One region of the Pseudomonas sp. SMV71 genome, then DNA from elsewhere that is predicted to be linked to it. Evidence: predicted binding sites of a transcription regulator. Region 1 holds the regulator's gene; each other region holds the start of a gene.
The links. Region 1 encodes sigma-54, which starts transcription at its own class of promoters, with help from an activator protein. Its sites were predicted from a motif close to ANTGGCATNNANNTTGCTNT; they were not measured.
Positions count from the first base shown of each region.

Region 2: a site for sigma-54 is predicted at 8,105-8,124, ahead of flgB (flagellar basal body rod protein FlgB). Genes of this name have one in related genera too.
Region 3: a site for sigma-54 is predicted at 2,552-2,571, ahead of glnA (glutamate--ammonia ligase). Genes of this name have one in related genera too.

Region 1 is NZ_JBKGGU010000006.1:187,410-197,394, reverse strand. Features, by position in the region: gene mlaE (lipid asymmetry maintenance ABC transporter permease subunit MlaE) at 1-457, opposite strand, end outside; gene ACLEJQ_RS08050 (ATP-binding cassette domain-containing protein) at 457-1,266, opposite strand; gene ACLEJQ_RS08045 (KpsF/GutQ family sugar-phosphate isomerase) at 1,543-2,517, shown strand; gene ACLEJQ_RS08040 (KdsC family phosphatase) at 2,517-3,041, shown strand; gene lptC (LPS export ABC transporter periplasmic protein LptC) at 3,049-3,618, shown strand; gene lptA (lipopolysaccharide transport periplasmic protein LptA) at 3,605-4,150, shown strand; gene lptB (LPS export ABC transporter ATP-binding protein) at 4,150-4,875, shown strand; gene ACLEJQ_RS08020 (RNA polymerase factor sigma-54) at 5,039-6,535, shown strand; gene hpf (ribosome hibernation-promoting factor, HPF/YfiA family) at 6,612-6,920, shown strand; gene ptsN (PTS IIA-like nitrogen regulatory protein PtsN) at 6,933-7,397, shown strand; gene rapZ (RNase adapter RapZ) at 7,400-8,257, shown strand; gene ACLEJQ_RS08000 (HPr family phosphocarrier protein) at 8,273-8,548, shown strand; gene pmbA (metalloprotease PmbA) at 8,778-9,985, opposite strand, start outside.
Region 2 is NZ_JBKGGU010000009.1:88,097-98,081, forward strand. Features, by position in the region: gene ACLEJQ_RS11205 (ATP-binding protein) at 1-409, opposite strand, end outside; gene ACLEJQ_RS11210 (response regulator) at 406-1,128, opposite strand; gene ACLEJQ_RS11215 (hypothetical protein) at 1,620-1,793, opposite strand; gene ACLEJQ_RS11220 (ribonucleoside-diphosphate reductase subunit alpha) at 1,986-4,877, shown strand; gene flgE (flagellar hook protein FlgE) at 5,147-6,445, opposite strand; gene flgD (flagellar hook assembly protein FlgD) at 6,476-7,195, opposite strand; gene flgC (flagellar basal body rod protein FlgC) at 7,211-7,654, opposite strand; gene flgB (flagellar basal body rod protein FlgB) at 7,658-8,065, opposite strand; gene cheR (protein-glutamate O-methyltransferase CheR) at 8,417-9,244, opposite strand; gene ACLEJQ_RS11250 (chemotaxis protein CheV) at 9,299-9,985, opposite strand, start outside.
Region 3 is NZ_JBKGGU010000015.1:1,159-11,143, forward strand. Features, by position in the region: gene typA (translational GTPase TypA) at 1-743, opposite strand, end outside; gene thiI (tRNA uracil 4-sulfurtransferase ThiI) at 883-2,337, opposite strand; gene glnA (glutamate--ammonia ligase) at 2,665-4,071, shown strand; gene ACLEJQ_RS16615 (chorismate mutase) at 4,187-4,741, shown strand; gene ACLEJQ_RS16620 (DUF4124 domain-containing protein) at 5,064-5,579, shown strand; gene ACLEJQ_RS16625 (DUF4124 domain-containing protein) at 5,576-6,199, shown strand; gene glnL (nitrogen regulation protein NR(II)) at 6,431-7,516, shown strand; gene ntrC (nitrogen regulation protein NR(I)) at 7,513-8,949, shown strand; gene ACLEJQ_RS16640 (hypothetical protein) at 9,647-9,985, opposite strand, start outside.

The DNA of each region.
Region 1 (9,985 bases):
ACAGGCGCGGGGCAATGATGTACTTGAGCGGGTCGACACCGATCATTTCCAGGCTGGACAACTGCTCGGTGGATTTCATGTTTCCGATTTCGGCCGTCAGCGCCGAACCGGCACGCCCGGCGAACAGCAACGCGGTCACCACGGGGCCCAGCTCGCGCAGCAACGTCAGCGCCACCATCTGGCCTACCGCCTGCTCGGAACCATAGCTGGACAGGATACTGAAGCCCTGCAGGGCCAGCACCATGCCGATGAAAATCCCGGAGACCACGATGATCACCAGGGACATCACACCCACCGAGTGCAATTGCTTGACCAACAGGCCAAAACCGCCGCCCGTGGCACTGCGCCCGAGCAAGGCGTGCATCAAGAACAGCGAGGAACGGCCCAGGACCGCTACCACATCGATGCCGGAGCGGCCGAACAGCCGAATTCTTTCCAATAATGATTTCTTGCGCATCAGCGCTTCCCCAGCAGATCGGTACGGTAATCCGTGGCCGGAAAATGGAACGCCACCGGACCGTCCGGATCGCCCTTCATGAATTGACGGATGCGCGGGTTATCCGAATCCTTCAGTTCCTGGGGCGTGCCCTGCCCCAGCACCTGGCCATCGCCTACCACATAGATGTAGTCGGCGATGCTCGCGGTTTCGGCCAGGTCGTGGGAAACCACGATACTGGTGATGCCCAGAGCATCGTTGAGCAGACGGATCAGGCGCACCAGCACGCCCATGGCGATCGGGTCCTGGCCGACGAAGGGCTCGTCGTACATGAGGATCTTCGGATCGAGGGCAATCGCCCGCGCCAGCGCGACCCGACGCTTCATGCCGCCGGACAGCTCGTCCGGCATCAGGTCGAGGGCGCCGCGCAGCCCGACCGCCTGCAACTTGAGCAGGACGATGTCGCGGATCATCTCGTCCGGCAGCTCGGTATGAACCCGCAAGGGGAACGCCACGTTCTCGAACACATCGAGATCGGTAAACAGCGCGCCACTCTGGAACAGCACGCCCATGTGCTTGCGCGCATCGAACAGGTCGCTGCGTGACAACTCGGGAAGATTCTGGCCGTTGACCCACACTTCGCCGGCACTGGGGCGCAACTGTGCGCCCATCAGGCGCAGCAGCGTGGTCTTGCCGCACCCGGAAGGCCCCATGATGCCGGTCACCTTGCCGCGTGGAATGCGAATATCGATGTCATTGAAAATGCTGCGCGTCCCTCGCTTGAAGGACAGCCCCTTCAGCTCGACCGCGTAGGCGTTGTCGGCACTCATCTAAACTCCTTGCGATGCAGCCTCACATCCGGATGCCCTGACCGGCTGACTGACGCCAGCACCGCCGGACACCCGAACCGGCGGCGAACTATATCACTGCAACCGCCATGCGCCCAAGGCCCAGCCCCCTGCCGGTTCAGTCCGCACACGAGTAAACAGCGACAGTTTATTTCAGGCCTGGCGAGCCATTCACACAAAGCATGACGAACTTACGTGAGGGAATCGTTCATTACCGCTATAATCGCCGCCTTTTCATCGGGCTATACGATTTCTGACATGAGCCAATCCAGCGACCTGATTCAATCGGCACAACGTACCATCCGCCTCGAGATCGAAGCCGTACAAGGCTTGCTTCCCCACATCGACGCTGATTTCGTACGCGCCTGCGAGATGATTCTGGCCAGCAAGGGCCGCGTGGTCGTGGTCGGCATGGGCAAGTCCGGGCACATCGGCAACAAGATCGCCGCTACCCTGGCCAGCACCGGCACCACGGCTTTCTTCGTCCACCCGGCCGAGGCCAGCCACGGCGACATGGGCATGATCACCCGGGACGACATCATCCTGGCCCTGTCCAACTCGGGCTCGACCAATGAAATCGTCACGTTGCTGCCACTGATCAAACGCCTGGGCATCCAATTGATCAGCGTCACCGGCAACCCGGATTCGCCACTGGCCAAGGCGGCCGAAGTGAACCTCAATGTCCATGTCGAGCACGAAGCCTGCCCGTTGAACCTGGCGCCCACCTCCTCTACCACCGCCGCCCTGGTCATGGGCGATGCGCTGGCGGTGGCACTGCTGGAAGCCCGGGGTTTCACCGCTGAAGACTTCGCCTTCTCCCATCCCGGTGGCGCCCTCGGCCGACGCCTGCTGCTGAAGGTCGAGAATGTGATGCACGCCGGCCAGGAGCTGCCGCAGGTCCTGCGCGGCACGCTGCTCAAGGACGCGCTCATGGAAATGACCCGCAAGGGGCTGGGCATGACCGTGGTCCTCGAAGCCGATGGCAAGCTGGCCGGGATCTTCACCGACGGCGACCTGCGCCGCACCCTGGACCGCACCATCGACATCCACAGCGCCACCATCGACCAGGTCATGACGCCCCACGGCAAGACTGCCCGCGCCGAGATGCTTGCCGCCGAGGCCTTGAGAATCATGGAAGACCACAAGATCAGCGCCCTGGTGGTCGTCGACGACGAAGACCGCCCGTTGGGCGCCCTGAACATGCACGACTTGCTGCGTGCCGGAGTCATGTAATGAACACAGACCTGTTGCACCGTGGCCAAGCGATCAAACTGGCGGTGTTCGACGTCGACGGCGTCTTGACCGACGGTCGCCTGTACTTCCTTGAAGACGGCAGCGAGTTCAAGACCTTCAACACCCTCGACGGCCAGGGCATCAAGATGCTGATGGCCGCCGGCGTGCAGACCGCCATCATCAGCGGTCGCAAGACGCCGGTGGTCGAGCGGCGCGCGAAAAACCTCGGCATTCCCCACCTTTATCAAGGGCGCGAGGACAAACTGGTGGTACTGGACGAACTCCTGGGCCAACTCAACCTAAGCTATGAACAGGTGGCCTACCTGGGCGACGACCTGCCGGACCTTCCCGTGATCCGCCGGGTCGGGCTGGGCATGGCAGTCGCCAACGCGGCCGGCTTCGTACGCGAGCACGCCCACGGCGTCACCACGGCACGCGGCGGCGAAGGCGCGGCCCGCGAATTCTGTGAACTGATCCTGCGCGCCCAGGGCCGCCTCGAAGCGGCCAACGCCGCGTACCTGTGAGCCATTTATGCTGAGCAAGAAAATTCGCACCATCGTCGTGTTCGGCTGCATCGCGGCGATCTTTGCCGCGGTCGGCTACTGGAACATCAGCCCTGAACGGTTCCTCGACCAGCCCGCGGCCAAGGTCGAGGAAAGAATCGACTGGTATGCGTCAAATACCCACACCCTGCAATACCTGCCCGACGGCAAAGTGCAGTACGAGATGACGGCCGACAAGGTCGACCACGTCAAGGCCACCGACATTACCCTGGTCACCAAGCCGGACCTGAACATGTTCCGCGGCACAGAATTTCCATGGCACGTGCAGAGCGAGCACGCCGAAGTCAATTCCGGCGGCACCGAGGTGGAACTGATCGACTCGGTGCGCGTGGCCCGTACCGACGAAAAAAACCGCACGACCGTCATCACCAGCAGTCGCATGACCGTGTTCCCGCAGCAGCAATATGCGCAGACCGAGCAACCCGTTAGAATCGACGGCGCCGGAGGTGTATCGACCGGCACGGGAATGAAGGCGTATTTGAAGGAAAGCAGGATACACCTGCTATCGAACGTAAGAGGACAGTATGAAGCTCGCTAAAACCCTCCCTATTTTGCTCAGTCTGGGCGCAGCACTGGGAAGCGCGAGCGCCTGGGCTCTTCCCACCGACCGCGACCAGCCTATCCGCATTCAGGCCGACGACGCGCAACTGGACGACAAGAACGGCGTAGCCACTTACAAAGGTGACGTGATCATCACCCAAGGCTCGATGAAGGTGACCGGCAATACCGTGACCCTCACCCGCACCCAGTCCGGCGACATCGACGTGGTGACGTCGGTGGGCAACCTGGCCTATTTCGAGCAGATGCAGACGGCCGGCGATACCAAGCCCGTGCAGGGCTATGGCGTCACCATCCAGTATCATGCCTCCCAGGACCGCGTTGTCCTGATCGACCGGGCCAAGGTCATCGACAAGGACGGCAACACCACCCAGGGCGAGAAAATCGTCTACGACACCAACAAGAAACTGGCCAGTGCCGGTCGCGCCACTGGCAACAAGGTGACCGAGCAGCGTCCACGGATTGACATGGTGATCCAGCCTAGAAAGAAAACCGAGCAGAAGGCCCAGTAATGGCAACTCTGAAAGCTCAGCACCTGGCCAAAAGCTACAAGAGCCGTCAAGTCGTGCGTGACGTCAGCCTGTCCATTGACAGCGGCCAGATCGTCGGCCTGCTCGGCCCGAACGGCGCGGGCAAGACCACCTGCTTCTACATGATTGTCGGTCTGGTCCAGGCCGACCAGGGCCGCGTACTGATTGACGATCTCGATGTCAGCCACCAGCCGATGCACGGCCGGGCCAAGGCCGGTATCGGCTATCTTCCCCAAGAAGCGTCGATCTTCCGCAAACTGTCGGTGGCCGATAACATCATGGCGATCCTCGAGACCCGCAAGGAACTCGACAAGGCCGGCCGTCGCCAGGAACTGGAAAGCCTGTTGCAGGAGTTCCACATCAGTCACATTCGCGACAACCTGGGCATGAGCCTGTCCGGTGGCGAGCGCCGACGCGTAGAGATCGCCCGCGCCCTGGCCACCGCGCCGAAGTTCATCCTGCTCGACGAACCGTTCGCCGGCGTGGATCCGATCTCGGTGGGGGACATCAAGCAGATCATCCACCACCTCAAGGCCAAGGGGATCGGCGTTTTGATTACCGACCACAACGTGCGCGAGACCCTGGATATCTGCGAGACCGCTTATATCGTCAATGACGGCCAGTTGATCGCTGAAGGCGACTCCGCCGCCATCCTCGCCAACGACCTGGTCAAGGAAGTGTATCTGGGCCACGAGTTCCGCCTGTAAGCCCGAGTGTCTGGCAAGTCGCCCGGGCGCTGTTGATTTTATTGTGGCGGCGCTCTAGGCAAACACTTCAGTTTCAGGCATATAATTTGCTTAAGTTTGGCGCTCCGGCGCCCTGTAGTGGATGGCGCATGTGCGCCGGCGAATAAGGTGTTAAGCCCCTGCCATGAAACCATCGCTAGTCTTGAGAATGGGCCAGCAGCTGACGATGACGCCGCAGCTGCAACAGGCCATCCGTCTGCTCCAATTGTCGACCCTGGACCTGCAACAGGAAATCCAGGAGGCCCTGGAGTCCAACCCGATGCTCGAACGCCAGGAAGAAGGCGACGACTTCGACAACTCCGATCCACTGGCCGACAACGTCGAACAGAAGACCCATACCGAAATCCAGGAACCGTCCTACCAGGAAGCCGCAGCGCCCACGGTGGATAACCTTGAGGACGGCGAATGGAACGAACGCATCCCCAACGACCTGCCCGTGGATACCGCCTGGGAAGACGTCTACCAGACCAGCGCCAGCAGCCTGCCGAGCAGCGATGACGACGAGTGGGATTTCACCACCCGCACCTCCGCCGGCGAGAGCCTGCAAAGCCACCTGCTTTGGCAATTGAACCTGGCGCCGATGTCCGACACCGATCGCCTGATCGCCGTCACCCTGATCGATTGCATCAACAATCAGGGTTACCTGGACGAGACTCTCGAGGAAATCCTCGAAGCCTTTGACCCGGAGCTCGATATCGAGCTGGACGAGATCGAAGCTGTCCTGCATCGGATCCAGCAGTTCGAGCCCGCCGGCGTCGCGGCCCGCAACCTGGGTGAATGCCTGCTGCTGCAACTGCGCCAGTTGCCGGCCAAGACGCCCTGGCTGGCCGAAGCCAAGCGCCTGGTCACCGATTACATCGACCTGTTGGGCGGTCGCGACTACAGCCAGCTGATGCGGCGTATGAAGCTCAAGGAAGACGAGCTGCGCCAGGTCATCGAGCTGGTCCAGAGCCTCAACCCGCGTCCCGGCTCGCAGATCGAATCCACCGAACCCGAGTACGTGGTGCCCGATGTGATCGTGCGCAAGCACAACGATCGCTGGCTGGTGGAACTGAACCAGGAGTCGGTTCCCAAGCTGCGGGTCAACGCCCAGTATGCAGGCTTCGTCAGGCGCGCCGACACCAGCGCCGACAACACCTTCATGCGCAACCAGTTGCAAGAAGCCCGTTGGTTCATCAAGAGCCTGCAAAGCCGCAACGAAACCCTGATGAAAGTTGCCACCCAGATCGTCGAGCACCAGCGCGGCTTCCTGGAGTACGGCGATGAAGCGATGAAACCGTTGGTCCTGCACGATATCGCCGAAGCGGTAGGGATGCACGAATCGACAATTTCCCGGGTGACTACCCAGAAATTCATGCATACCCCACGGGGCATCTATGAACTGAAATACTTTTTCTCCAGCCATGTCAGCACCTCCGAAGGCGGCGAATGCTCGTCCACGGCCATCCGCGCAATCATCAAGAAACTGGTGGCTGCGGAAAATCAGAAAAAGCCGTTGAGTGACAGCAAGATCGCTGGTTTACTGGAGGCACAAGGCATTCAGGTGGCCCGCCGTACCGTCGCCAAATACCGCGAGTCCCTCGGGATCGCGCCTTCGAGCGAACGCAAGCGGTTGATGTAACCGGCCACGCCACAGCGTTCCAGTGGCAGGTATTTCTGCCTGCCGCTTTATGCACTGGCAACGAAGGAGAAGCTGTATGCAAGTCAACATCAGTGGACACCAACTGGAAGTGACCGAACCTCTGCGCACCTACATCGGCGAAAAACTCGACCGATTGGAGAGGCACTTCGACAAGATCACCAACGTGCAAGTCACGATGAATGTCGAAAAGCTGCTGCAGAAAATCGAAGCCACGCTGCATATTCCCGGCGGAGAGGTGGTTGCCAACGCGGAGCACACAGACATGTATGCCGCGATTGACCTGCTGACCGACAAGCTGGATCGCCAACTCAAAAAGCATAAGGAAAAGACCCAGAGCCTCCTTCAGGGCGCAACCGGTCGTTAATCCCCCCAATCCATGATCCGACTAGAAACCATCCTGACCCCCGGCCGTTCCCTGGTGAACGTGCCGGGCGGCAGTAAAAAGAAAGCCCTCGAACAAATCGCCACCCTGATCCATAGCGACCTGCCGGATCTGGAAATGCAGGGTGTCTTCGAGGCCCTGGTCGCCCGTGAAAAACTCGGTTCCACCGGTTTTGGCAACGGCATCGCCATTCCCCACTGCCGCCTCAAGGGTTGTACCGCGCCCATCAGCGCGCTGTTGCACCTTGAAGCCCCCATTGATTTCGACGCCATCGACGGCGCCCCGGTCGACCTGCTGTTTGTACTGCTGGTCCCGGAGGCGGCGACCGATGCGCACCTCGAGCTGCTGCGCCAGATAGCCAGCATGCTGGACCGCAAGGAAGTGCGCGACAAACTGCGCAGCGCACCGAATAACCAAGCCTTGTATCAGGTTGTCCTGGACGAGCAGAACGGTCATTAAACATGCGCATGATCATCGTCAGTGGTCGCTCCGGCTCCGGTAAAAGCACGGCCCTCAACGTGCTTGAAGACAGCGGCTACTACTGCATCGACAACCTGCCCGCCGGGCTGCTGCCGGAGCTGGCCGAACGTGCGATGATCCATACCGAGCTGGCGCAGCCGCTGGTGGCGGTGTCCATTGATGCACGCAATCTGCCAAGCCACCTGTCGCGCTTTCCGGAACTGCTCGAGGAAGTGCGCAGCCGGCATATCCAGTGCGATGTGTTGTATCTGGATGCCGACGAAGAGACCCTGCTCAAGCGCTTTTCCGAAACCCGCCGGCGCCATCCGCTGAGCAACGCCAATCGCTCCCTGGCCGAAGCTATCGACGATGAAACCCAGTTATTGGGGTCCATCGCCGATTTGGCGGACCTGAAAGTCAACACCACGCACCTGAACCTTTATCAGCTGCGTGACACGATCAAGTTGCGCCTGCTCAACCAGCCGGAGCCAGGGACGGCGTTCCTGGTGGAATCGTTCGGTTTCAAGCGTGGCATGCCCGTGGACGCCGACCTGGTGTTCGACGTACGCTGCCTGCCCAATCCCTACTGGAAACCCGAATTGCGCGAGCAGTCCGGACTCGACCAGCCGGTGATCGATTACCTGGCCGCACAGCCGGACGTCGAGGAAATGTACCAGGATATTTCCAGCTACCTGCTCAAGTGGCTGCCCCGCTTTGCCGCCAGCAACCGTGCCTATGTCACGATTGCCATCGGCTGCACGGGCGGCCATCACCGCTCTGTCTACCTGACCGAACGCCTGGGTCAGCTCCTGCAACAGTCCCTGAAGAACGTCCAGGTTCGCCACCGCGACCTCAGCTAAAGGATTCACACCGCGATGCCCGCTCAGGAAATTGAAATCATCAACAAGCTGGGCCTGCACGCCCGGGCATCGGCCAAGTTCGTCGGGGTTGCCGGACGATTCAAGGACACCACCATCAGGGTCGGTCGCAGCCCCGAGTCGATGATCGACGGCAAGAGCATCATGGCAATGATGATGCTCGCCGCCGGCAAGGGCACGAAGATCCACTTGGCAACGGAAGGGGATGAAGCACAGGAAGCGATGGATGCGCTGGTAGCGTTGATCAACAACTATTTTGATGAGGGCGAGTAAGCTTTCTCAATGCACATTTGAGACTGGCTTTTTGTGGCGAGGGAGCTTGCTCCCGCTGGTCTGCGAAGCAGACCCCATCCATCGGGCTACCTCAATCTTCATTGTCGCTGAGTTTTTGCGGCTGCTGCGCAGCCGAACGGGAGCAAGCTCCCTCGCCACGGGGATTTCTGGTTTATAAAAAAAGGCGCGACATCCAAAGATGACGCGCCTTTTTTTTATGCATCAGGCCTCAGCTCCCCGCCACCATCATCCGTTCGATCAACACCGAACCGGTGCGGATGTTGCTGCGCAGTTCCAGATCGCTTCCTACCGCCACGATCTGCTTGAACATGTCGCGCATGTTCCCGGCAATGGTCACTTCCTGGACCGGGAACTGGATCTCGCCGTTCTCCACCCAGAACCCTGCAGCACCGCGAGAATAGTCCCCGGTCACCATGTTCAACCCATGGCCCATCAGCTCGGTCACCAGCAGACCACGGCCCATGCGTCGCAGCAACGCTGCCTGGTCTTCCTCGCCATGGGTGACGAACAGATTGTGTACGCCGCCGGCGTTGGCGGTGCTCGGCATCCCCAGTTTGCGACCCGAATAGGTGCCGAGGATATAGGACACCAACTCGCCGTTTTCCACGAACGGTTTGGCATAGGTCGCCAGGCCATCGCCATCGAACGCCGCACTGCCCATGGCCTGCAACAGATGCGGGCGCTCGTCGATGGTCATCCACTCCGGGAACAGTTTCTGGCCCAGCGCGCCTTCGAGGAACGACGATTTGCGGTACAGGTTGCCGCCGGACACCGCCGACAGGAAACTGCCAAACAAGCCGCCGGCCAATTCCGCCGAAAACAGCACCGGCACTTCGCATGTCGGCACCGGGCGCGCGCCAAGGCGGCTGGCGGCCCGCTGCGCGGCTTTCTGGCCGATGCTCACCGGGTCCGCCAGCAACGGCCCCTGGCGATTGACGTCGTACCAATAGTCGCGCTGCATCTGGCCATTGGCCTCGGCAATCATCACGCAGCTCAGGCTGTGGCGGGTCGATGCGTAGCCACCGATAAAGCCGTGGCTGTTGCCGTAGACCCGGCAGCCCTGGTGCGTGTTGAGCGTCGTGCCGTCGGCGTTCTTGATCCGTGCGTCGGCGTCGAACGCCGCCGCTTCGCAACGCAGCGCCTGTTCGATGGCTTGTTCGGGAGTGATGTCCCAAGCGTGGAACAGGTCGAAATCACGCTGTTCCTTGCACATCAGCGCAGCATCGGCCAGGCCCGAGGCATCGTCTTCGGAGGTATGCCTGGCGATTGCCAGCGCAGCGGCGACCGTCTCCCGGATGGCTTCCGGGCCGCTGGCCGAAGTGCTGGCCGAGCCCTTGCGCTGGCCCACGTACAGGGTGATGCCAAAGCCCTGATCGCGATTGAACTCGACGGTTTCCACCTCGCGCTGGCGCACCG
Region 2 (9,985 bases), on a different contig from region 1:
GGGCCAATTGTTCGCTGATCTGCTGGACCTCCCCCACCAGCATCAACTGCTCGCCATCGCTGACCAGCCGGTAGACCTTCGCCGCGTGGGGTCCGGTCTGTTCCACCAGCGCCTGGCCGCGCAGCACGCGGGTGCGCTGGCCCAGGTCCAGGCCCGTCTGGGGAAACGTCTGCAACGCCAGCGGAATGCCCAGCAGGCGCTCCCATACCAACAGTGCCCGACGCCGCTCGGTGTCGTTCATCGGGCGCAGGTTGTCGGCCATCAACGAAAACGTGCCGTGGGCCAGACGCTCGCGGTACTGCTCGCTGCGGGCCTGGTTGAGCAGGTGCAAGGCCAGCACACCGAGCACCGCCACCAGCACCAGCGCCGCGCACATGCCGCCATAGATACGCAGGAAAATCGAGTTCACGACGCCGGGTCTACGCAAGCTTCGGGCACGAACAGGTAGCCTTTGCTGCGGATGGTCTTGATCAGCCGAGGATGCTCAGGGTCGTCGCCGATCTTTGGGCGGATGCGCGAGATGCGCACGTCGATGGAACGGTCCTGACCGTCATAACCGATGCCACGCAGGGCCGTGAAGATTTCTTCCCGGGACAGGATCCGCCCGGCGTTGGCGACGAGCAGCCACAGCAGGTCGAATTCGGCACTGGTCAGCTCGATGTCGTTGCCTTGCAGCCAGGCTTCGCGCAAGGCGTTGTCCACCACCAGCGGACCGAACTCCAGCCGCCGTGGTTTCTGCGGCGCCACCGGCTCCGGTTCACTGCGGCGCAACAGCGCCTGGATCCGCGCCAGCAGCAAACGCGGGCGGACCGGCTTGCAGACGTAATCATCGGCACCCAGGTCCAGGCCCTGGATCTGGTCGGTGTCGTCGGTGCGGGCGGTGAGCATCAGGATCGGCCCGTCGTACTGCTCACGCACCTTGCGGCAGATGCTCAGCCCGTCCTCGCCGGGCAACATCAGGTCCAGGACCACCAGGTCCGGCTGCTCGGCAATGATCCGCGCCGCCGCCACGGCCCCATCGCCCTCGATGGCGACGCGCAACCCGTTGCTTTCGAGATACTCACGGGTCAGCTCGGCCAGACGCTGGTCATCCTCGACGATCAATACCTGCCAGGCTTCTTGTTCCACTTGGGGGGCCTCGTCTTGCTGCGAATAAAAAAGAAGGATCAGCACTTACCTGTGGCGAGGGAGCTTGCTCCCGCTCGATTGCGCAGCAATCGCAAAAAGCGGGGCCGCTTCGCAGCCCAGCGGGAGCAAGCTTCCTCGCCACCACAGTGCTCGCTCCAGAGGTTCGAATACCGCCCCCTCTTTTTGTCATATCAAAGGAGGATAAACATGCCAGCACACCGGCCGATTGTATAAACGCCACCCCCGGAGAAAACAAGCCGGTAAATGCGTTCGGTCAGCCGGTTTTTATGTGGTAACGTCCGCGCCCGCAGAAATCCTCGGGCTGTTTTCGAGCCATCGAAAACGTTGAAAAAAGGTCCACTCCAGCTAGTTCGCGGCCTACAGAGGCATTCCACGTTTCGCACACAAATTACGCACAGGCTTATCCACAGGTAGTACGTTGCAATCATCCCCCAAAACGCATTATCTTGTAGCCCGCCGCGCAAAAAACCCTACATATAGGGTTTAGCGCCAAAAACCAAACACAAGTCGGACAGGAAATTCAAGCGCTTTTCTGGCTTCTGTCCACCTGAAACATCGCATTTCCCAAAGCCCAGACCGCCCTTGCGGATGGCAACTGTTTCGAAGTCGAAAACGATCGGAACGGTACGGGTGTTGCAGTCCATTGCCGGTACCCCGGCAATCCGGTCCAGGGCCAAGGCCCTCGGCCAAGAACTTCGGATGGAAGCAGCGCCAGACGCCTGTTTCCTACTGTCCCGAAGTTGTTATACCCGACGCCAGTCGGTTGTAGTGCTTCAGGACGGAACGGTGGGCACCGTAATGGCGCCCAAATAAACATAGAGAATGTGGAGACACCCATGCACACCGACACAACTCGCGAGAACCCGCAGGCCACCGCGCCGCTGGCCGCCGATTCGACTCCGGATCTGTCCGCCACCGCGCCAGGCCAACTGCGTGTGATCAAGCGTAACGGCACTGTCGTTCCTTACACCGATGACAAGATCACCGTCGCCATCACCAAAGCGTTTCTTGCAGTTGAAGGCGGTACCGCTGCCGCTTCGTCGCGCATCCATGACACCGTGGCCCGCCTGACCGAACAAGTGACCGCGACCTTCAAGCGTCGCATGCCATCGGGCGGCACCATCCACATCGAAGAAATCCAGGACCAGGTCGAACTGGCCCTGATGCGTGCCGGCGAGCAGAAAGTGGCTCGCGACTACGTGATCTATCGTGATTCGCGCGCCAAGGAGCGTGCCACCCGCGCGCCGGCCGACGCACCGGTCCAGGCCCACCCTTCGATCCGCATCGCCCGCGCCGACGGCAGCCTGGCGCCGCTGGACATGGGTCGCCTGAACACCATCGTCACCGAAGCCTGCGAAGGCCTGGAAGAAGTCGACGGCGAGCTGATCCAGCGCGAAACCCTGAAGAACCTCTACGACGGCGTCGCCCTCAAGGACGTCAACACCGCTCTGGTGATGACTGCGCGGACCCTGGTAGAACGCGAACCGAACTACTCCTTCGTCACCGCCCGCCTGCTGATGGACACCCTGCGTGCCGAAGGCCTGGGCTTCCTGGGCGTCGCCGAGAGCGCGACCCACCACGAAATGGCCGACCTGTACGCCAAGGCCCTGCCGGCCTACGTCGCCAAGGGTATCGAATACGAATTGCTGAACCCGGTCCTGGCCTCCTTCGACCTGGAAAAACTCGGCAAGGCGATCAACCACGAGCGTGACCAGCAGTTCACCTACCTGGGCCTGCAAACCCTGTACGACCGTTACTTCATCCACAAGGACGGCATCCGCTTCGAACTGCCGCAGATCTTCTTCATGCGCGTGGCCATGGGCCTGGCGATCGAAGAGAAGCACAAAGAAGACCGTGCCATCGAGTTCTACAACCTGTTGTCGTCGTTCGACTACATGGCGTCGACCCCGACCCTGTTCAACGCCGGCACCCTGCGTCCGCAGCTGTCCAGCTGCTACCTGACCACCGTGCCGGACGATCTGTCGGGCATCTACGGCGCGATCCACGACAACGCCATGCTGTCCAAATTCGCCGGTGGCCTGGGCAACGACTGGACTCCGGTTCGCGCATTGGGCTCGTACATCAAGGGCACCAACGGCAAGTCCCAGGGCGTCGTGCCGTTCCTCAAGGTGGTCAACGACACCGCCGTGGCGGTCAACCAGGGCGGCAAGCGCAAGGGCGCGGTCTGTGCCTACCTGGAAACCTGGCACATGGACATCGAAGAGTTCATCGAGCTGCGCAAGAACACCGGTGACGATCGTCGTCGTACCCACGACATGAACACCGCCAACTGGATCCCCGACCTGTTCATGAAGCGCGTCTTCGACGACGGCAAGTGGACCCTGTTCTCGCCGTCCGAAGTACCGGACCTGCATGACCTGACCGGCAAGGCCTTCGAAGAGCGCTACGAGTACTACGAAGCCCTGACCGAGTACAACAAGATCAAGCTGTTCAAGGTCGTCCAGGCCAAGGACCTGTGGCGCAAGATGCTCTCGATGCTGTTCGAGACCGGCCACCCATGGCTGACCTTCAAGGACCCGTGCAACCTGCGCAGCCCGCAGCAGCACGTGGGCGTGGTCCACAGCTCGAACCTGTGCACCGAGATCACCCTGAACACCAACAAGGACGAGATCGCGGTCTGCAACCTGGGCTCGATCAACCTGCCGAACCACATCATCGATGGCCAGCTGGACACCGCCAAGCTGCAACGCACCGTGAACACCGCCGTGCGCATGCTCGACAACGTGATCGACATCAACTACTACTCGGTGCCGCAGGCGAAGAACTCCAACTTCAAGCACCGTCCGGTCGGCCTGGGCATCATGGGCTTCCAGGATGCGCTGTACCTGCAACACATCCCGTACGGTTCCGATGCCGCGGTCGAGTTCGCCGACAAGTCCATGGAAGCGGTCAGCTACTACGCGATCCAGGCGTCCTGCGACCTGGCCGACGAGCGCGGTTCGTACGAGACGTTCCAGGGTTCGCTGTGGTCCAAGGGCATCCTGCCACTGGACTCGCAACAGATCCTGATCGCCCAGCGCGGCGAGAAGTACATCGACGTTGACCTGAACGAATCCCTGGACTGGGCACCGGTTCGCGCCCGTGTGCAGAAAGGCATCCGTAACTCCAACATCATGGCCATCGCACCGACCGCCACCATCGCCAACATCACCGGCGTGTCGCAGTCGATCGAACCGACCTACCAGAACCTGTACGTGAAATCGAACCTGTCGGGCGAATTCACCGTGATCAACCCGTACCTGGTCCGCGACCTCAAGGCCCGCGGCCTCTGGGACTCGGTCATGATCAACGACCTGAAGTACTACGACGGTTCGGTGCAGCAGATCGAGCGCATCCCGCAGGAACTCAAGGCGCTCTACGCCACGGCGTTCGAAGTGGACACCAAGTGGATCGTCGACGCCGCCAGCCGTCGCCAGAAGTGGATCGACCAGGCTCAGTCGCTGAACCTGTACATCGCCGGCGCCTCGGGCAAGAAGCTGGACGTGACCTACCGCATGGCCTGGTACCGTGGCCTGAAAACCACCTACTACCTCCGTGCCCTGGCCGCCACCAGCACCGAGAAGTCGACCATCAACACCGGCAAGCTGAACGCTGTTTCCAGCGGCGGCAACCACGGTGACGACTCGGTCCTGGCCGCCCCAGCAGGACCTGCGCCAGTGCCAAAGGCCTGCGCGATCGACGAGCCGGATTGCGAAGCTTGCCAATAAGCTGAGCGGGCGGGCGCTGAGAGGCGCCTGCTGAAAGAAGCCCCCGATAGACCGCTGGTTTATCGGGGGTTTTCTTTTGTCTGGAGGAAAGTGGCGCCTGACCTGGCCCCATCGCGAGCAAGCTCGCTCCCACCTTTGAGCTGCATGTACGGCACCCGTGGGAGCGAGCTTGCTCGCGATGAGGCCGGACCAGGTACAACAAAACCTGCGCCCACAAAAAAGCCCCTCTTACGAGGGGCTCCTTGTGCAGCTTCAAGCCACCTGAGGCATCACGCCATCTGAATGATGGTCTGCATGATGGTGCTCTGGGTGGAGATGGTCTTGGCGTTCGCCTGGTAGTTGCTCTGTGCCTTGATCAACTCGACCAGCTCGTTGGTCAGGTTGACGTTGGACTCTTCCAGCGAGTTGGACACGATCGAACCCAAGGTGCCGGTTTGCGGGGCGTCGTAGCCCGGAATACCCGACGCGAAGGTTTCTTTCCAGCTGGTACCGCCTACCGGCTGCAGGCCTTGCTCGTTGGTGAAGCTGGCGAGCGCGAGCTGGCCGATCGGCTTGGTCTGGTTGTTGCTGAAGTTGGCCAGCAATACACCGCTGCCGTCGATGGTCAGGTTGGTGATCTGGCCGGTAGCGTAACCGTTCTGGGTCGGAATCGACCGGGCGGTGTCTGCGTTGAATTGGGTGGTGTTGGCCATGGAGATAGTAATGGTTGGTGCGCTCGCAGCACCATTGGCGGCCCAGACACCATTGGTTACGGTACCGGGCACCCAGCCAGTCAAGACCAGATCGTTGTTGATAGTCGCCGGAGGCGTGCTGACCTGAACCAGTTTGCCACTGGAGTCAAAGCTCATGGTCGACGGAACAGGCGCGGTAGCACCGGTAGTGGTCGGCAGGCTGCCGTTCAGGTTACGACCATCGATCAAGGTATAGACGTTCCAGGTATTGCCGGCAGTCTTGACCATGTATTGGTCCATGGAATGCTGGTTGCCCTGAGTGTCGTAGATCGGCGTGGTGAACTGCTTGGTGAATGTGGACGTATCGTTAGGATTGAACGCGGCGGTAATCGGCAACGCGGTCGAGTTCAGGTTGATCGTCGACGACACCAGGCTGGTGGCGGTTGGCGGCAGGTTGGACGTGTCGATACGCAGGTCGGTCAGGATTCCGTTCTGGATCTTGCCGTTGGCATCCACGCCATAGCCCTGCAACTTGGCAGTGCCATCGCTGTTGGTGATGTAGCCTTCCTTGTCGGTCTTGAAGGTACCGGCACGGGTGTAGCTCAGGGAACCGTCGTTGCTCAGGACAAAGAAGCCCTGGCCCTGGATCCCCATGTCCAGCACGTTGCCGGTGTTGTTGACGTCACCCTGGCCGAATTGCTGGGAAACGTTGGCCAGGCGCACGCCGTTGCCTACAGTCTTGCTGCCCGAACCCAGCTTGGTGGCCGAGTAGACATCCTCGAATTCCGCACGGGACGATTTGAAACCGGTGGTCGCCACGTTGGCGATGTTGTTGCCGGTGACGTCCAGCTGTTTGTTGGCAGCATAGAGACCGCTAAGGCCGATGTTGAAAGACATTTTCCACTCCTATTGCCGGGTTAGTCGGCTCTACATACCAATAGTTTGTACTTTGGACAGGGCGATGCTGCCCAGCCCGGCCAGGTTGAGCATCAATTCACCGCCCGTCTGGCTGATCGTCACGCTGCTGACCGTGGCCGGCAGGTTGGTGATCAGCGACGTCGGCTTGCCATCGATGGTGGTCGAGGCCGCGAAGGTGTAAGTACCGGATTCGACGGTGGTGCCCGCGTCGTTCTTGCCATCCCAGATGAAGGCCGAGTTGCCGGCTTTCTGCGCGCCAAGGTCGATGGTGCGGATGGTCTTGCCGTCCTTGTCCATGATCTTGACCGCGACAGAGCCCGAGGCCGGTACCACCACGGTGCCGTTGAGGCTCTTGGAGGTATCGACCACCGCCTTGTCACCCGGAGCGATGACCGAACGCCCCACCAGCGACGAGGCCTGCAAGGCTTGCGAGGAGTTGTAGTTGCCGGCGATGCCGCTCACGGTCTGGTTGAGGGTGGTGATGCCCTCCAGGCTGCTGAACTGCGCCAGCTGAGCCACGAACTCGCCGTTGTCCTGGGGTTCCAGCGGGTTCTGGTTCTTGAGCTGAGTGACCAGCAATTGCAGGAACGCATCCTTGCCCAGTTCCTTCTTGCCGGTCGCCGCACCCGTCAACGAGCCCAAGGCATCGGAGGGCTTGTTGGTCTTGACCGAAGAGTTGGCCAGGATTTCGTTGAGGCTCAAACCGCCGGTGGTGTTAGTAACGCTCATGTGACTCGCCCCTTATCACTGACCCAGGGTCAGGACCTTCTGCATCATGGTTTTGGCGGTGTTCATCATTTCGGCGTTGGTCTGGAACGAACGACTGGCGGAAATCATGTCGGCCATTTCTTCGACCACGTTGACATTCGGGTAGTAGACATAACCCTTGGCGTCGGCAGCCGGATGGTTTGGCTCATAACGCGCTTCCAGATTGCTCTGGTCCTCGACCACGCCCAGCACCTGCACACCCTGCCCGGCTGCGTCCTGCTCCTGGAACAGCGAGTCGCTGCCGCCGGACTGACCGCCTTGGAACATAGTGGCGAAGACCGGGTGGCGCGCGCGGTAGGTCTGGTCGATGCTCGACGAAACGGTTTCGGCGTTGGCAATGTTACTGGCGACGGTGTTCAGGCGAGTGGTCTGGGCACTCATGGCACTGCCGGCAATGTTGAATACGCTCGCGATCGACATGGATTACTCTCCGCGCAGGGCCGATACCAGCCCTTTGAATTTGCTGTTGAGCAGGGTGAAGCTGGCCTGGAAGTTCACGGAGTTTTCCGCGTAGTTGGACTGTTCCAGCTGAGCGTCCACGGTGTTCTGGTCAATCGAAGGTTGCATCGGCGTGCGATACATCAGCGACTCATCGCCATTGCCCAGGCCCTCGGCCTCGATATGACGGCTGTTGGTCATGTTCAGGGCAAAGCTACCGTTCTTGGTCCTCTCGTTCTGCTCGGCGAGCACTTTGGAGAAGTCCAGGTCCCGAGCCTTGTAGTTCGGGGTATCGGCGTTGGCAATGTTGTTGGCCAGGACTTCGGCACGCTGGGCGCGGAAGCTCAGGGCCTTTTCATGGATACCGAGCGCTTTATCGAAGCTGATGCTCATGGCACAAACCTTTGAGTGACCAATGTACGTACGATGGTTATAGCAAGCGTCGTGCCACTTTCCAAAAGCCCATAAACCGGGGCTTTGCGGGCAGCGGCAAGGCGGCAATGCCAGAAAAGCGGCAATGGGCTTCCGCTTGACTGCCGCTTTTCTGCCGCTCTCAGCGTCAATGGCGAAATTGTGGGAGCGGGCTTGCCCGCGAAAGCGGTGTATCAGGCGGCATCAATGTCTCTATTGGATCGCCTTCGCGAGCAAGCCCGCTCCCACAGAAGATTGGGGGGATTTGATGGAAGTTGACAGGCAAAAAAACGGGAGCCTTAGAGGGCTCCCGTTTTTTGACACACCGGCCAATCACTTCGCCTGATAGATGATCCCCGGACTGCACTGCACCATCTGGTAATGATCCGGCAAGCCATTCAACGCCTCTGAGGCGCCGAGGAACAGATAACCGCCCGGCTTCAGGGTGCCGTGGATCCGCAGCAGGATGTCTTTCTTCACTTCAGCGGAGAAATAGATCAGCACGTTGCGGCAGAACACGATGTCGAATTTGCCCAGGCTGGCATAGCTGTCCAGCAGGTTGAACGAGCGGAACTCCACACGATTCTTGATCGGCGCCTTGACCACCCAGCGCCCCGGACCTTTCGGGTCGAAGTAGCGTTGCAGGCGATCAGGCGACAGGCCACGGCCGATGGCCAGGCTATCGTACTCGCCGGTCTTGCAGTTGGTGAGCATGGACCCCGACAAGTCGGTGGCGACGATTTGCACGCCGCCCTTCAACTGGCCGATATTGGTCCGCTCGAATTCATCGATGGACATCGAGATCGAGTACGGTTCCTGTCCCGACGAACACGCCGCCGACCAGATCCGCAAGCGCTGCCCCGGACTGGCCTTGATGGCCGCCGGCAGTACCTTGTTCTTCAATACCTCGAATGGATAGGTGTCACGAAACCACAAGGTTTCGTTGGTGGTCATCGCATCCACCACCATCTCGCGCAGCCCACTGCGCGGCTGGGTCTGGATACGCTGCACCAGCTCGCCCAACGATTTGAGGCCCTGTTGCTCCATCAATTTGTTGAGACGGCTCGACACCAAGTATTGCTTGTTCTCACCAAGCAATATGCCACAGGCTTTTTCCAGGAAGACCCGGAACTGTTCGAAATCCAAATTACCCGTAGACAAGATGCCGCCTCTTTCATTGTATTGATTTGCCGGGCGCACAACGCGCCCGACCTTTTATCCTGCTGTCTTGATCCGATCGACCACCCGGGACGCCAGATCATCGGGCCGGAATTTCGCCAGGAAATCGTCGGCACCGACCTTCTTGACCATCGCCTGGTTGAAAACCCCGGACAACGAGGTGTGCAGGATGATGTGCAGCTTCTGCATACGCGGATCGCTGCGGATCTCCGAGGTCAGGGTGTAGCCGTCCATCTCCGGCATCTCGATGTCCGAGATCATCATCAGGAATTCTTCTTCGGGCTTCTTGCCCTCTTCCACCAGCTTGCGCAGGTAGTCCAGCGCCTGGCGCCCGTCGTTCAGCGCCACCACTTCGACACCGATGGTCTGCAGGCAACGCGTCACCTGCTTGCGTGCCACCGACGAGTCATCGACGGTCAGCACCCGCAGCGAAATCGCCTTGTGCTGGGTCTCGGCATCCACCACACCGACGGAAATGGCTTCCGGGGTCGGCGCAACTTCGGCGAGGATTTTCTCCACGTCGATGATTTCCACCAACTGGTTGTCGACCCGGGTCACTGCCGTCAGGTAGTGATCACGACCGGTGCCCTTGGGCGGTGGATGGATCTCTTCCCAGTTCATGTTGACGATGCGTTCCACCGAGCGCACCAGGAAGCCCTGGGTCTTGGTGTTGTACTCAGTGATGATCACGAACGGATTGCTCTGGTCCAGCAGCCGACCGGA
Region 3 (9,985 bases), on a different contig from region 1:
TTGCGCTTCTTGCCGTCGGCGTCGATAGCGACCACCGGGGTGTTCGGCTTGACGCGACCACGGGCGATACGGCCAACACCGATCACACCCAGGAAGCTGTTGTAGTCCAGGGCAGAGATCTGCATCTGGAACGGACCGTCACGGTCAACGGCCGGCGCGGGTACGTTGTCGACGATCGACTGGTACAGCGGGGTCATGTCTTCAGCCATGTCGGTGTGGTCCAGACCGGCAATGCCGTTCAGGGCCGAGGCGTAGACGACTTTGAAGTCCAGCTGTTCTTCGGTGGCACCGAGGTTGTCGAACAGGTCGAAGATCTGGTCCAGGACCCAGTCCGGACGCGCGCCTGGACGGTCGACCTTGTTGATCACGACGATCGGCTTGAGACCGGCTTCGAAAGCCTTCTTGGTCACGAAACGGGTTTGCGGCATAGGGCCGTCCTGGGCGTCGACCAGCAGCAGCACGGAGTCGACCATCGACATCACGCGCTCTACTTCACCACCGAAGTCGGCGTGGCCCGGGGTGTCCACGATGTTGATGTGGTAGCCGTTCCAGTTGATGGCGGTGTTTTTGGCCAGGATGGTAATACCACGCTCTTTTTCCTGGTCGTTGGAGTCCATCACGCGCTCGTCGTTGAGCTCGTTGCGCTCCAGAGTGCCGGATTGACGCAAGAGTTTGTCTACCAGGGTGGTCTTACCATGGTCAACGTGGGCGATGATGGCGATGTTGCGTAGATTTTCGATCACTTGTGTATCTCGATCAGAGGATTCGGTGTGCTGACAGGTCGTGGCAGCGATTTACGTTGAGTCCGACAAAAGCCGTTACAGCTTGCCGGCGGCGTCGGGGGGCCGGTGACGCAGGCCACAGGCAAACAGCCCCGGGCACTTAGCTCGGTCGATAAACGCGCACATTGGCATGCCCCTCACTGAGCAAATGGTGGACATGCAGGCGACTCATCACGCCTTTGTCGCAATACAGCAGGTACTGGCGAGTAGGGTCCAGTTCCTTGAAACGCGCGTTCACGGCATAGAACGGCATCGTTTGTACCTCGATGCCGGCGATCTCCAGCGGTTCCTCTTCAGCGTCGTCCGGGTGACGGATGTCGATGACGATCTGACCGGCCAGTGCTTCGCCGACTTCTTCAACCTGAATGTCCTGGCCCAACTCGTCGATGACCCGATCGATCGGCACCAGCCTGGCGTTTTCGAGCGCACGCTCGAGCACCGCCATGTCGAATTCTTTCTCTTCGTGCTCCACGCGCCCGCGCTTGGCCGCCGTCTTCGGGTTCACCGAGATGACCCCGCAGTACTCCGGCATGTGCCGGGCGAAATCGGCCGTGCCGATCTCGATGGCCGTGTCGATGATGTCCTGCTTGTGGCTGGCGATCAGCGGGCGCAGCACCAGTTTCTCGGTGACGCAGTCGATCACCGACAGGTTCGGCAGCGTCTGGCTCGACACCTGGGAAATCGCTTCGCCGGTGACCAGCGCATCGATGTGCAGGCGCTCGGCGATGCTCGACGCGGCACGCAACATCATACGCTTCAAAATGACGCCCATATGACTGTTGTCGACTTTGCCGAGAATCTCGCCGAGGACTTCTTCGAACGGCACACTCACAAATAACACGCGTTGGGAGCTGCCGTACTTCTTCCAGATGAAGTGCGCCACTTCCATCACGCCCAGCTCATGGGCCCGCCCGCCGAGGTTAAAGAAGCAGAAATGAGCCATCAGCCCGCGACGCATGATCTGGTAGGCAGCGACCGTGGAGTCGAAACCGCCGGACATCAGCACCAGCGTCTGCTCCAGCGAACCCAGCGGATAGCCGCCGATACCGTTGTGCTGGCTATGGATGACGAAGAGCCGCTGGTCACGGATCTCGATGCGCACTTCTATTTGCGGGTCTTTCAAGGAAATACCGGCCGCACCACATTGCCGGCGCAATTGGCTGCCGACATATTTCTCGACGTCCATCGAGCTGAACGGGTGCTTGCCGGCGCGCTTGCAGCGCACCGAAAAAATCTTGCCGGCCAGGGCATCACCATAATGCAGCATGCATTTGGCGAGGATGTCGTCGAAATCCCCCAGCGGATATTCATCGACCTGCAGGAAATGCGCGATGCCGGGCATGCAGCCCAGGCGCTCGGTCATTTCCTTGAGGATCCGGGGTTCGCTGACACGTGTTTCCAACTCAAGGTTGTCCCACACGCCATTCACCACCACGACCGGGTCCAGATCTCGGAGCACGGCACGGATGTTCTTGGCCAACTGGCGGATGAAACGCATCCGTACCGGGCGGCTCTTGATGGTGATCTCGGGGAAGACTTTTACGATAAGTTTCATGAAAACAGCGCGCGAACGGCCAGCCGAAAAAGGGGGGCGCGGATTATAGCGGAAATTGCTCAAGGTTTAACCAGTTAATGTGCAGATGATTATGCATGCACCAAAACAGGTCATTTACGCTAGGCGGCGCCACATTGCAGTGCGTTATTGTCTGACAATCGGCTTTTATGGCGCTCAAAAGCGAGGATTTGGTGCAAAAAACCCATGCTGGGGCACTGGCATGCAATTTGCTCCCTTGTGAGGCAGGTTGCCTTGGCAGAGTATTCGCGCCGGCATCACCCATATCTTAGGGCACACCATTACCGCCCGAAGCCACCCGGAGGACATATGTCGAAGTCGGTTCAACTCATCAAAGATCATGACGTCAAGTGGATTGATCTGCGCTTCACTGACACCAAAGGCACTCAACATCACGTGACCATGCCGGCCCGCGATGCACTGGACGACGATTTCTTTGAAATCGGCAAGATGTTCGACGGTTCCTCCATCTCCGGCTGGAAGGGCATCGAAGCCTCCGACATGATCCTGATGCCGGACGACGAAACCGCCGTCCTGGACCCGTTCACCGAAGAGCCGACCCTGATTCTGGTCTGCGACATCATCGAACCTTCGACCATGCAAGGCTATGACCGCGACCCTCGCGCCATCGCCCACCGCGCCGAGGAATACCTGAAGTCCACCGGCATCGGCGACACTGCATTCTTCGGCCCTGAGCCTGAGTTCTTCATCTTCGACTCGGTCAAATTCAAGTCCGACATCTCCGGCTCCATGTTCAAGATCTTCTCCGAACAAGGCTCCTGGATGTCCGACCAGGACGTGGAAGGCGGCAACAAAGGCCACCGTCCAGGCGTGAAAGGCGGCTACTTCCCGGTTCCACCGTTCGACTTCGACCATGAAATCCGTACCTCCATGTGCAACGCACTGGAAGAAATGGGCCAGACCGTCGAAGTTCACCACCACGAAGTGGCAACTGCCGGCCAGAACGAAATCGGCGTGAAATTCAACACGCTGGTCAAGAAGGCTGACGAAGTGCAGACCCTGAAGTATGTCGTGCACAACGTTGCCGACGCTTACGGTCGCACCGCGACATTCATGCCCAAGCCACTGTATGGCGACAACGGTTCGGGCATGCACGTCCACGTGTCGATCTCCAAGGACGGCAAGAACACCTTCGCTGGCGAAGGCTATGCCGGGCTGTCGGACACCGCCCTGTACTTCATCGGCGGCATCATCAAGCACGGTAAGGCGCTGAACGGCTTCACCAACCCGTCGACCAACTCCTACAAGCGTCTGGTCCCAGGCTTCGAAGCGCCGGTAATGCTGGCCTACTCGGCTCGCAACCGTTCCGCCTCGATCCGTATTCCTTACGTGAACAGCCCTAAAGCCCGCCGTATCGAAGCGCGCTTCCCGGATCCGGCTGCCAACCCGTACCTGGCCTTCGCTGCACTGATGATGGCCGGCCTGGACGGTATCCAGAACAAGATCCACCCTGGCGATGCCGCCGACAAGAACCTGTATGACCTGCCGCCTGAAGAGGCCAAGGAAATCCCACAGGTTTGCGGCAGCCTGAAAGAAGCCCTGGAAGAGCTGGACAAGGGCCGTGCGTTCCTGACCAAGGGCGGCGTATTCAGCGATGACTTCATCGACGCTTACATCGCACTGAAAAGCGAAGAAGAAATCAAGGTCCGTACCTTCGTACACCCACTGGAATATGAGCTGTACTACAGCTGCTGATCCGGTAGCGTCGCCCCACGCGGCGTGTATCAAGAGAGGCCTCCTTCGGGAGGCCTTTTTTGTGGGCGCGATATACGTGCATCATGCCTCACCCACCGATAACGAGAGACCGTCCATGACTTTGCGCTTCAAGCTCTGCCTTGCCCTCTCAACCGCGCTGATGGCCACTGCCGCCGAAGCCAGCCCGGCCCCCGAGGCCCTTACCCCGCTGCTTAACGCCATTGGCGAACGTATCGCCCTTGCCAACCAGGTGGCGCTGAGCAAATGGGACAGTCAAAAGCCGGTGGAAGACCGCCAGCGCGAGCGTGAAGTGATTGCCGCCGCGGTGGCTCAGGCACCGGCCTACAAGCTGACGGGCGAAACCGTGGAAGCTTTTTTCGCCGCCCAGATAGAAGCCAACAAAATGGTGCAATACATCGAGCTGTCCGACTGGGCCCTGGAAGGCAAAGCGCCGGACCTGCCACGCCCGGACCTGGTGGGCGAGATCCGCCCGCAACTTGATCGATTGCAGAAACGCCTGTTGCAACAACTCGCCGACTTCGCCCCCTACCGCACCGACCCGCAGTGCCCGCAATGGCTGGCCCGCGCCACTCACAAAAACAAGCAGCATCCGATCCACCGACTGGCCCTGATCCGCGCGACCGGGGGGTTGTGCGTGGTCAAAAACTAGGCAAACACACATTCTCTTGCGGGAGCGAGCCTGCTCGCGATAGCGGTGTGTCAGCCAGCAAGGATGTTGGAGGTGATGGCCTCATCGCGAGCAAGCTCGCTCCCACGGTGGTTTTGTGTCGGACCCAGCTTTTGTGAGCACCACAGCCCATGTGGGAGCGAGCCTGCTCGCGATGGCGTCGGGTCAGCCAGTACTGATGTTGACTGACGAACCGCTATCGCGAGCAGGCTCGCTCCCACAAGGTACTTCAGCGTTCGGATTGGGCCAACCGCCCTCCCTGGCCTATGCTGCAACCCAACACTTTCAATTCTCGGTCGATTTTATGGGGCGTGTTTTTCCAGGAATGCTATTGCTGCTTTCACTACCTGTGGCGGCGCAGATCTACAAATACACCGACGCCAACGGCAACACTGCCTACAGCAACCAGCCGCCCCAGGGCGTGCCGGCCCAGACGGTGGAGCTGCCGCCGCTCAATAGCATCGAGCACCAGCCCCCCGCCGACCAGGGCACACCCGCCCCGTCACCCAACCCCGACGAAACGCCTGACGCCTATCAAACCCTGGCGCTGACGGACATCCCCACCGAAGAGGCCCTGCGCGCCAACAACGGAACCTTCACCGTCGGCGTGCGGGCCCAACCGCGCCTGCGAAGCCCGCATCTGTTCCGCCTGTTGCTGGATGGCCAGCCCTACGGCCAGCCGACGAATGTGCCGCGCCTGCAATTGGTGAACATTGACCGTGGCGAGCACAGCCTGGCGGTGCAGGTGATCGATGGCGACACGCTGGTGCAGCAGAGCGAAACCGTCACCTTCACCGTACAGCGGGTGCACCGGCCGTGAACCGTTGGCTGCTCGCCCTGGGCCTGTCGCTGGCCGCGTTACCGGCACTGGCGCAGGTCTATACCTATATCGACGCCCAAGGCAATCGCGTCTTCACCGACCAGCCGCGCCCCGGCAATGCAAAGAAAATCCAGCTGTCGCCGGGCAACCGCATGCCGCCCCCGCCCATAGGCGACATCGCGGCGCCTGCGCCTGAAGAAGCGCCGAAACCCCAATTTCATTACGAAATGCTCAGGCTCCTGATTCCCGAGCCGGACGCCACGATCCGCAGCACCGCCGGCGAGCTGATCGTCACCGCGACCAGCGAACCGGGCCTGAAAAGAGGTCACCGCTACCGCCTGCTGCTTGATGGCCAACCCATCGGCGAAGCGGGGCCAAGCCCGGTGTTCGCCCTGAGCAACATCGATCGCGGCACCCATCACCTGTCCGTGGAAATCCTCGACGAGCAAGGCCGCACCGTCGAGCGCACCGCCAACCAACCGTTCCACATGCAACGCATGTCCCTGGCGCAAAAGCGCCGTATCAAGCCCTGCGCCACGACCGATTACGGCCAGCGTCCCGAATGCCCTCTTGCCGAGAAACCGGAAGAAGAAGACGTGAGCATCCTGCCCTTTTTCTGATTTGCCCCATTGTCGCGCACTATAGTGGTGCAATCATTTGCACCCTACCCAGATTCCATCCCATTTTGGTTCGAAAGTACCCGGAGAAGCTGGCAGAAAGCCACGAAAACGGGCCCTTATAGTCTCGTTCGAGGCTCTAAACGCTTGTTTTTCGAGCCTTGGTTTGGTTTTTGCATTTTCCTGATACCAGCGCGTCATACGCGTGCCTGCTACGCTCCAAAAGAGGTCCTGATGACCATTAGCGACGCACTACACCGCTTGCTGCTCGACAATCTCACCACCGCGACCATCCTGCTCGACGCCCAGCTGCGCCTCGAGTACATGAACCCGGCGGCCGAGATGCTGCTGGCCGTCAGCGGCCAGCGCAGCCACGGGCAGTTCATCAGCGAGCTATTCACCGAATCCGCCGAGGCGCTCAATTCCCTGCGCCAGGCAGTGGAGCAAGCGCATCCGTTCACCAAGCGCGAAGCGATGCTCACCGCCCTGACCGGCCAGACCCTGACCGTGGACTACGCAGTGACGCCGATCCTGAACAACGGCACCACCCTGCTGCTGTTGGAAGTCCATCCTCGTGATCGCCTGCTGCGCATCACCAAGGAAGAGGCGCAACTGTCCAAGCAGGAAACCAGCAAGATGCTGGTGCGTGGCCTGGCCCATGAGATCAAGAACCCCCTCGGTGGAATTCGCGGTGCGGCGCAGTTGCTCGCCCGCGAACTGCCGGAAGAAAGCCTCAAGGACTACACCAACGTCATCATCGAAGAAGCCGACCGCCTGCGAAACCTGGTGGACCGCATGCTCGGCTCGAACAAACTGCCGTCCCTGGCGCTGTGCAATGTCCATGAGGTACTGGAACGGGTGAGCAGCCTGGTAGAAGCGGAAAGCCAGGGCTGCATCACCCTGGTGCGCGACTATGACCCAAGCATCCCCGACGTATTGATCGACCGCGAACAGATGATCCAGGCGGTGCTCAATATCGTGCGTAATGCGATGCAGGCCATCAGCACCCAGAACGAACTGCGCCTGGGCCGCATCAGCCTGCGCACACGGGCCATGCGCCAGTTCACCATCGGCCATGTGCGTCATCGCCTGGTGACCAAGATCGAAATCACCGACAACGGCCCCGGCATTCCGACCGAACTTCAGGAAACCATCTTTTTTCCCATGGTCAGCGGCCGCCCGGACGGTACCGGGCTGGGCCTGGCCATTACCCAGAACATCATCAGTCAGCACCAGGGCTTGATCGAGTGTGAAAGCCACCCCGGCCACACCACCTTCTCGATCTTCCTGCCACTGGAACAAGGAGCCACATCGACATGAGCCGTAGTGAAACCGTGTGGATCGTCGATGACGACCGTTCTATCCGTTGGGTCCTGGAAAAAGCCTTGCAACAGGAAGGCATGACCACCCAGAGCTTCGACAGCGCCGACGGGGTGATGAGCCGCCTGGCCCGTCAGCAACCGGACGTCATCATCTCCGATATCCGCATGCCGGGCGCCAGTGGCCTGGACCTGCTGGCGCGGATTCGCGAACAGCACCCACGGCTGCCGGTGATCATCATGACCGCCCACTCGGACCTGGACAGCGCCGTCGCGTCGTACCAGGGCGGGGCTTTCGAATACCTGCCCAAGCCGTTCGATGTCGATGAAGCGGTGTCGCTGGTCAAGCGCGCCAATCAGCACGCCCAGGAGCAACAGGGCATGGAGGAGGTGCCGGCCCTGGCCCGCACCCCGGAAATCATCGGCGAAGCGCCGGCCATGCAGGAAGTGTTTCGCGCCATCGGGCGCCTGAGCCACTCCAACATCACTGTGCTGATCAACGGCGAGTCGGGCACCGGTAAAGAACTGGTGGCCCATGCCCTGCACCGCCACAGCCCACGGGCAGCCTCACCGTTCATTGCGCTGAACATGGCGGCGATTCCCAAGGATTTGATGGAGTCCGAGCTGTTCGGCCACGAAAAGGGCGCGTTCACCGGGGCCGCCAATCTGCGCCGCGGACGCTTCGAGCAGGCGGACGGCGGCACCTTGTTCCTCGATGAAATCGGCGACATGCCGGCCGACACCCAGACTCGCCTGCTGCGGGTGCTGGCGGACGGCGAGTTCTACCGAGTGGGCGGGCATACGCCAGTCAAGGTCGATGTGCGCATCATCGCCGCGACCCACCAGAACCTGGAAACGCTGGTCCACGCCGGGAAATTCCGTGAGGACCTGTTCCATCGCCTGAACGTGATCCGCATCCACATCCCGCGCCTTGCAGATCGCCGGGAAGACATCCCAACCCTGGCCCGGCACTTCCTGAGCCGCGCGGCACAGGAACTGGCGGTGGAACCCAAGCTGCTCAAGGGCGAAACCGAGGAATACCTCAAGAATCTGCCATGGCCCGGCAACGTCCGGCAGTTGGAGAATACCTGCCGCTGGATCACGGTCATGGCTTCGGGCCGTGAAGTACACATCAGCGACCTGCCGCCGGAATTACTGAGCCTGCCGCAGGATTCGGCACCGGTGACCAACTGGGAACAAGCCCTGCGCCAATGGGCCGACCAGGCCCTGGCTCGCGGCCAGTCGAACCTGCTGGACAGCGCCGTCCCGAGTTTCGAGCGGATCATGATCGAAACCGCCCTCAAACACACCGCCGGTCGCCGCCGCGATGCCGCCGTGCTGCTGGGCTGGGGCCGCAACACCTTGACCCGCAAGATCAAGGAACTGGGGATGAAGGTTGATGGCGGGGATGATGATGAAGGGGATGAGGGCTAACGGAGCCTGAGTTCTCGTCTACCTTGAAGGCCAATCACGAGCAGGCTCGCTCCCACAGGGGGGGCCGTGGTTGATCTCGAGTTTCGACTCAGCACAAATCCAACGTGGCGAGGGAGCTTGCTCCCGCTGGCCTGCGAAGCAGGCCCCTGCATTTCTCCCGGCAAATCGCATGACCCGATCTTGCGATTGCTGCGCAGCCGAGCGGGAGCAAGCTCCCTCGCCACGGGCTTTGGGTTGCCTGGAGTGACGCCATCGTCTGATCGCCGCCCGGAGCAGGCTCGCTCCCACAATCAAAAACTCCTTCGCGATATCCCTGTGCACCGTTTCAATGCACCACGAACCGCAACCGCGCGTGCCCTGGCAACCCAAAACAATCGCCCCACCTCAAAAAATCCTATCCACAAAAACGCGAAAGCCCCGCAATCCGGGGCCTTTGGCCTCCATCAGTAAAATTCCGTGACAAACCATTTAAACCTGGCACGCCCCCTGCAACAACCCCATCACTACCCAGTTTCGGGGACCTTGGTACAGGCAGGCCGGGGATTCCCCATTTTATCCGGGCTCATCGAGCCCAGCGTTTTGGGGGCCTTGATACAGGCAGGTCAAGGTTTCCCTTCTTTACACCCAGGGCTGTGCGCAAGCCGCGAGCCCTTCCGTTTCGGGAACCTTGGTACAGGCAGGCCGGGGATTCCCTCTTTTATTGCTCCTGGAGACGGACCTCCAGCCGCCAGCGGTCATCCACCTCGCTGCCGGCCCAGTCCCCCCGCAACGGACGCGCCGCCACCAGCGTCAGCAACAACCCCTTGTCACTCAATCGCACGCGCCAATTGACATCCTTGCCGTCGAGCTTGAACCGGCCCTTCTGCGCCCGCCCCTCGGCATCGAACAACAGCGCAACCGAACCGTCGATGATTTCGCCATGCAACTTGGGTTCGTCGTTGAACCAGGCCACCAGCTTCCCGTCGCTCACCTCGATCTTTTGCAATTCGACCGGTTCAGGCGTGGTCAGGCGCCCGATCATCAGCCCGACCATCAT